Regions from separate parts of the Mesorhizobium sp. Arg314 genome, predicted to be linked through region 2. Evidence: predicted binding sites of a transcription regulator. Region 2 holds the regulator's gene; the other holds the start of a gene.
The links. Region 2 encodes PhoB, which activates phosphate uptake and scavenging genes when phosphate is short. Its sites were predicted from a motif close to TGTCATNNANCTGTCAT; they were not measured.
Positions count from the first base shown of each region.

Region 1: ACWGS9_RS33055 (alpha-D-ribose 1-methylphosphonate 5-triphosphate diphosphatase) is a predicted target of PhoB. The motif match lies at 1,190-1,206, and genes of this name have one in related genera.

Region 1 is NZ_JBSKBP010000086.1:6,780-10,189, reverse strand. It holds gene phnF (phosphonate metabolism transcriptional regulator PhnF) at 348-1,094, opposite strand; gene ACWGS9_RS33055 (alpha-D-ribose 1-methylphosphonate 5-triphosphate diphosphatase) at 1,245-2,462, shown strand; gene phnG (phosphonate C-P lyase system protein PhnG) at 2,459-2,896, shown strand; gene phnH (phosphonate C-P lyase system protein PhnH) at 2,903-3,410, shown strand, end outside.
Region 2 is NZ_JBSKBP010000013.1:61,705-65,114, reverse strand. It holds gene ACWGS9_RS16085 (ROK family protein) at 1-591, shown strand, start outside; gene phoB (phosphate regulon transcriptional regulator PhoB) at 816-1,505, opposite strand; gene phoU (phosphate signaling complex protein PhoU) at 1,521-2,228, opposite strand; gene pstB (phosphate ABC transporter ATP-binding protein PstB) at 2,248-3,051, opposite strand; gene pstA (phosphate ABC transporter permease PstA) at 3,048-3,410, opposite strand, start outside.

The DNA.
Region 1 (3,410 bases), on a different contig from region 2:
CAAGTTAGGATCAAGTGAGCCACTTGTACCTGACTCTCGCCGACAACGTTTCGGTATACCGCTGATATGTGTCGACGGACGGGTCGCTTGCGGGAATCAGCGGCGCGTCACGGTCCGGCCAACGTCCGAAACGACTGCTCGCTTCATTCGCTACCGCGAGCCTGACTGAGCCTCAGGCTCACTGTTCAGGCATGAAGAGGGCCTCGAAGCCTCATGCACGTTACGGCCTCGTCATGACGCACGTTCCCGCGACCGTTGTCGTGCCGGGCCGTTTGGTGGCCGAAACAGTTGACGACGCAACCTACTTCTCAACCTTTTCCGTTGATGCGGTGGTGTTCAAAATGAAGTTATTCGAATTTGACGGCCAGTTCCATGAATTGCGGCAATAATCGCATTCTCGACCAGACAATCGGCTGACCATCCATGTCGACATTGATATTCGTGAAGATTGTGACCGGTTGACCGCGGGGTCTGCCAAAAAGCTTTGCATCAGCGCTTGAGAGGGCGGCGGAGGTAATCCTGGTTTCGAGCCGCCGGTAATGCGCGACGCCATATTGCTTCCAGCCGGCGGTGAAACTGCCGCTCTCCCGGACAAAATCTTCTATTCCCTCAAAACGCGGGAGAGGAAAGTAGCTTGAGGTCGCGTCTATTATTGCGTCGTCCACGACGGTAACGGTGTCAATTCGTTGGGCGAAGTGATGAAGCGTCAAACGTAGATTTCTGGCAAGGTCCTTATCCAGGCGTACACGATCCGAACCGACATATCGTCGCTCTCCGACACGATGCATACTCTCGAGTGTCGCAGTCAACCGCGATGTTGCCCCAACGGGATATACGATTAGGCGTTCCTTGACGAAGGCGCCTTTGCCTTGTTCAACCCTGACGATGTTGCGCTCACGGAGGACCGACAGGGCGCGGCGAACCGTGTTTCTGTGCACGTCGAAACGAGTTGCAAGCTCGAACTCGCTCGGCAGTCGTGCACTCGGCGGCCATTTGCCCTCTTGGATTTCAGATTCGAGCGCGCGCGCGACCATCCGCCAGAGTGTGGTGGCTCCGCGTCGTTCCGACAAACTGGGGCGATATGACGGTTCCATCGGTCGACTTCCGCTATTCGATACACGCCTCATAGCGTATGAGGTCCGATCCGGGTGTTACGTTGTAGGTACAAGTTGGATAGGTGTCCACGCATTGTCATCACTTCGTCTCCTGGCGGGGCGTCGTCGCTGTTAAAGCCGCTTCAGTTGATGAAGAGAGCAGGGTTCCATCCCGTGACAGTTATTGAGGCTTCGCCTGGCCTGGGTTGCCTAAATGAAAGCGGACATTCTGAAACAATATTGGCAAACGCCAGGATAGTCACGAGTTCGGAATGCTTTAGCGGAACCGTCAGGATTAAGAACGGCTTGATTGCTGACATCTGCCATGGCACGACGGCGGCCGCCAACGCGGCGGATCTCGGCGCTGACTTCCTGATCCCCGGAATTTTGGATGTTCACACTGACCATCTGGAAAAGCACGTCCTGCCCCGGCCGGGGATGATGTGGAATCCGACGAGTTCGGCAATCGCCTATGATGCTCAGATCATTTCCGCCGGCACGACGACCGTCTTCGACTCCCTGACCGTGGGCGCGGGCACGGGCGCGAGCCCGGAACGGGAGCGACTCTTGCCGGCCATGCTTGAAGGAATTCAGCAAGCACGAGCGCATCAGGCGCTGAGGGCCGACCATTTCCTCCACCTCCGATGTGACGCGGAGGATCCGAGCCTCATCGACACCGTTCCGCAATACCTTGATCGCCCGGATGTTCGCTTTGTGACGATCATGGATGACGGGCCACACCGCAATCTCGAACGGTTCCGCCGCATTCACACCTATAAGGGCCGAAGCGCAGCCGAGATCGAAAACATGATCACGGCCAAGAATTCGTCTTCAGATCGCAACCAATTCAACAGGACGCGGCTTCTTGAAATGTGCCGGGAGCGCAAGATCGCTTGTGCAAGTCACGACGACACGACCGCGGCCCACATAGAGGAAGCCGTCGTGGCTGGGTCAAACATTGCAGAGTTTCCCATTTCCCTGGAAGCTGCGCGGGCGGCACGGGCCGCGGGTATGACAGCCATCGTAGGCGGCCCGAACATCGTCGCGGGACGATCGCACATTGGCAATGTTTCCGTGCGCGAACTCGCCGAGCGACTTTATCCCGGCGAGCCTTCTGCGAGCGATTTGGTATCTTCCAACAATACCCAACGGACCATCGCTTCCCGAAGCGGTCGCCATGGGGACTCTCAATCCAGCGAGAACCTTTGGTTTTTCCGACCGAGGCGAAATCACAATCGGCAAACGCGCCGATCTCGTACGGGTCGCGGACATCGACGGTCCGATCGTCCGTTCGGTTTGGCTTCGCGGCAGGCGGAAACTCTGAAGCGCATGCCTGTCACGGATAATCACGATTGGAGGCATCAATGAACCGCAGCCGCGAAGCATGGATGACGACGTTCGCCAAAGCGCCGCTCGCCGAAGTCGAACGTCATTGGGCAACGATCCCCCCTCCCAATTTCGAATGGATTCGTCGTCCTGAAGTGGGAATGATCATGCTCAGGGGCCGGATTGCGAAAGGGCATGCACCGTTCAATGTCGGCGAGGCAACGATCACGAGATGCACGGTGCAGATCGAGAGCGGGGAAATCGGCGTCGCCTATGTGCTGGGAAGAAGCAAACGGCATGCAGCGTTAGCGGCGCTGCTCGATGCGCTGATGCAGAGGGAACCAGCGAACGAGGGCTCGACTGTCACGTCAATCGTGGACGCCCTCGATGAAGGCATTCGGGAAGCGGAAAACCGGGTCAAACGTGAGACTTATTCCAGCAAGGTCGATTTCTTCATGTACGGACAGGGGGGCTGAGCCCGAATGACCATGCGATCCTTGGCACGACAATTCGAAGACCCCATCCATGACGCTCAACTGGCATTTCGGCAGCTTCTGACGGCTCTTTCTCGCCCAGGGACATCAGTGTCACTCCGTCAGCCGATAGGATCTCCCCACCCGCTTAACGGTACGATGGCGGCGATTGCCTTGACCCTTGTCGACGGCGACTGCCCCTCTTGGTTGAGCCGGTCGATCGCGACTGACGACGTGCGCAGCTACCTCCATCTTCATACGAACGCCCTGCTGACAGCCGAGCCGGATACCGCGAGCCTGGCCTTTGTCGGGGATGCCGCGGAATTTCTCCCGTTCTCGTGCTTCAACGTGGGAGAGGCCTCGTCGCCGGACAAGGCCACAACGGTCGTCGTCCGCCTACCGTCGCTGTCGGACGGCCCGACGGTAATCCTCGGTGGGCCGGGGATCGAGACCACCGTGGCAATCGCCCCGGCCGGTCTGCCCGACTGGTTTTGGCCGGAGTGGAAAACGAACACGG
Region 2 (3,410 bases):
ATCGCCATCCTGCTCTCGCACGGCATCGGGATGGGCCTTGTGTTGAAGGGCACACTGTTCACCGGCACGCATTCCTCGGGCGGCGAGTTTGGCCACATGATCCATCGTCCGGGCGGCGCGCTTTGCCGATGCGGCCGCCGCGGCTGCGTCGAGGCCTATGCCGGCAATTATGCGATCTGGCGCAGCGCCATGAAGATAAGCGAGGACGCCTCGCCGGTCGATGTCGGCGACGCCGACATGCGCGCCCTTGCCGCGAAGGCGCGCGAAAAGGACGGCCCGGAGCGCGAAGCCTACCGCCGCGCCGGCGAGGCGCTGGGATTCGGCCTCGGCAACCTGTTCGCGCTGATCGATCCGGCGCCGGTCGCCATGGTCGGCGTCAGCGCCGCCGCTTTCGACCTGATCGAGCCGGCGCTGAGAGAAGCGATCGCCCAGACCGCCGGCGGCCAGCATTCGACATCAATCTCCTTCGACACCGAACCGAACGAATTGCCGCTCATCCGCGAAGGCTGCGCCATGCGCGCGCTGACCTTCGTCGACCAGGAGATTTTCGCGCCCGGGGGCCAGGCGAGAGCGGGCAAGCACGTCGCATGAACTGCAGGCTCAAGCGCCGGGATATGCTGAGATTCAGGTCAGGCCGAGTCGAGAATGGTGGATTCCGAGAACCGGCCTACGCCGGCCGTAGCCTTCATAGACGGAGACACTTGTGAGGGCTTCGGCCGGCGAAGGCCGGAACGGAGCGTACTTAAGTACGTGAGTACCGGAAGCGCAGGAAGCCACCATTCGCAGGCCGGCCTCACCTGAATATCGGCATATCCCTAATCTTCCCTGATCGCGTAGCCCGCCCCGCGGATGGTGCGGATGACGTCCGGCATGCGGCCGTTGTTGACGGCCTTGCGCAGGCGTCCGACATGCACGTCGACCGTGCGCTCGTCGATATAGATCGTCTCGCCCCAGACATTGTCGAGCAGCTGGCTGCGCGAGAATACCCGGCCGGGATGCCGCATCATGAATTCGAGCAGCCGGAACTCGGTCGGGCCGAGCCTGATCTCGCTCTTCTTGCGGTAGACGCGATGCGATTCGCGGTCGAGCACGATGTCGCCGACCTTGAGCACGCTGGACAGCACCTCCGGCTTGGCGCGGCGTAGCAGCGCCTTGACGCGGGCCATGAACTCCGGCGTCGAGAACGGCTTGACCAGATAGTCGTCGGCGCCGGTCGAGAGGCCGCGCACGCGGTCGCTTTCCTCGCCGCGCGCCGTCAGCATGATGATCGGCAGCCGCTCGGTCTCGGGCCGCATCCTGAGGCGCCGGCAAAGCTCGATGCCGGAAACGGCCGGCACCATCCAGTCGAGCACGAGCAGGTCGGGAACGTTTTCCTGAAGGCGGATTTCGGCCTCGTCGCCGCGGGTCACCACTTCGACCTGGTAACCCTCGGATTCGAGATTGTAGCGGAGCAGCACCCCCAGCGGCTCCTCGTCCTCCACCACCATGATGCGTGGCGCGATCATTGCAGGTTACCCTTGTCAGGCCGCCGGCGCCGACATTGCCGTCTCGTCCTGCTTCGGGCGATTCGCGGGCAATTGCATGCCGGTCAGCACATAGTAAGCGTTCTCGGCGATGTTGGTCACATGGTCGCCGATGCGTTCGAGATTCTTGGCGCAGAACAGAAGATGCGTGCAAGCGGTGATGTTGCGCGGGTCCTCCATCATATAGGTCAGGAGCTCGCGGAAGACGGAGGTGTATTTGACGTCGATGCGCTCGTCGTCGTTGCGAAGCTTGGCCAGCGCCGTGGCATCGCCCACCGTATATTCCTGGATCACGGCCTGGACCTGGATCAGCACCAGCTGCGCCATGGAATCGATCGAATGCGTGAGGTCGCGCGGCGCCGCGCTGACGCCTACCGAACCGACGCGCTTGGCGATGTTCTTGGCAAGGTCGCCGATGCGTTCGAGGTCGCCCGCCATGCGGATCGAGCCGACCACGTGGCGAAGATCGTCCGCCATCGGCTGCCGCTTGGCGATCAGTGTGATGGCGCGGTCGTCAAGCTCGCGCTGACGCGCGTCCATGATGGCGTCGTCGGAGACGACGCGCTGTGCCAGCGCATTGTCGGTCTCGAGCAGTGCCCTGGTCGAAGCGCCGACCATGGAGCCGGCGAGATCGCCCATGTCGTTTATAAGCCGGCTGATCTGCCTCAAATCCTCGTCGAAGGAGGCGACGGTATGTTCGGCCATATTGATGTCCTCGATGAACTCAGCCGAAGCGGCCGGTGATATAGTCCTGCGTGCGCTTCTCGCGCGGCGAGGTGAAGATCTTCTCGGTCCGGTCGAACTCCACCAGCTCGCCGAGATACATGAACGCCGTCTGCCGCGACACGCGCGCCGCCTGCTGCATGTTGTGGGTGACGATGACGATCGTGTAGTCGACCTGCAACTCGTCGATCAGTTCCTCGATCTTGGCGGTAGACAGCGGATCGAGCGCCGAGGCCGGTTCGTCGAGCAGGATGACTTCCGGCTTCACCGCCACGGTGCGGGCGATGCACAGGCGCTGCTGCTGGCCGCCGGAAAGGCTCAGGCCGCTGGCGTTGAGCTTGTCCTTGACCTCGGTCCAGAGCGCGGCGCGCTTCAGCGCCTGCTCGACGCGGCTGTCCATCTCGGCCTTGCTGATCTTCTCATAGAGCCTGACGCCGAAGGCGATGTTTTCGTAGATCGACATCGGGAACGGCGTCGGCTTCTGGAACACCATGCCGATCTTGGTGCGCAGCAGGTTGAGGTCCTGCGAGCGGTCGAGGATGTTCTTGCCGTCTAGCATCACCTGCCCTTCCGCGCTCTGCTTCGGATAGAGCTCGTAGATGCGGTTGAGCACGCGCAGCAGCGTCGACTTCCCGCAGCCCGACGGCCCGATGAAAGCGGTCACGCTGCGCTCGGGCAGGGACAGGTTGATGTCCTTCAGCGCCTTCGACTGGCCATAGTAGAAGTTGAGGTTCTTGACCTCGATCTTGGCCTTCTCGACGGTCGTGTCGGCTACGTTCAGGTCGGTGGACAACATCGGTTTCATCTGTCCTCTCTGCGTCCGGTTAGGCTGCGGGCGATGATGCTCAGCCCGAGAACCGTCAGTGTGATTATGAGTGCGCCCGTCCAGGCCAGTTGCTGCCATTCTTCATAGGGGCTGAGAGCGAACTGGAAGATGGTCACCGGCAGGCTGGCCATCGGGGCATTGAGATTGCTCGACCAGAACTGGTTGTTGAGCGCGGTGAAGAGAAGCGGCGCCGTCTCGCCGGAGATGCGGGCGATCGCCAAAAGGATGCCGGTGACGATGCCTGACATTGCGGCGCGATAGGCGACCGAGCGGATCACCACCCAGCGCGGCGCGCCGATGGCGGTGCCCGCCTCGCGCAGCGCGTTGGGCACAAGGTT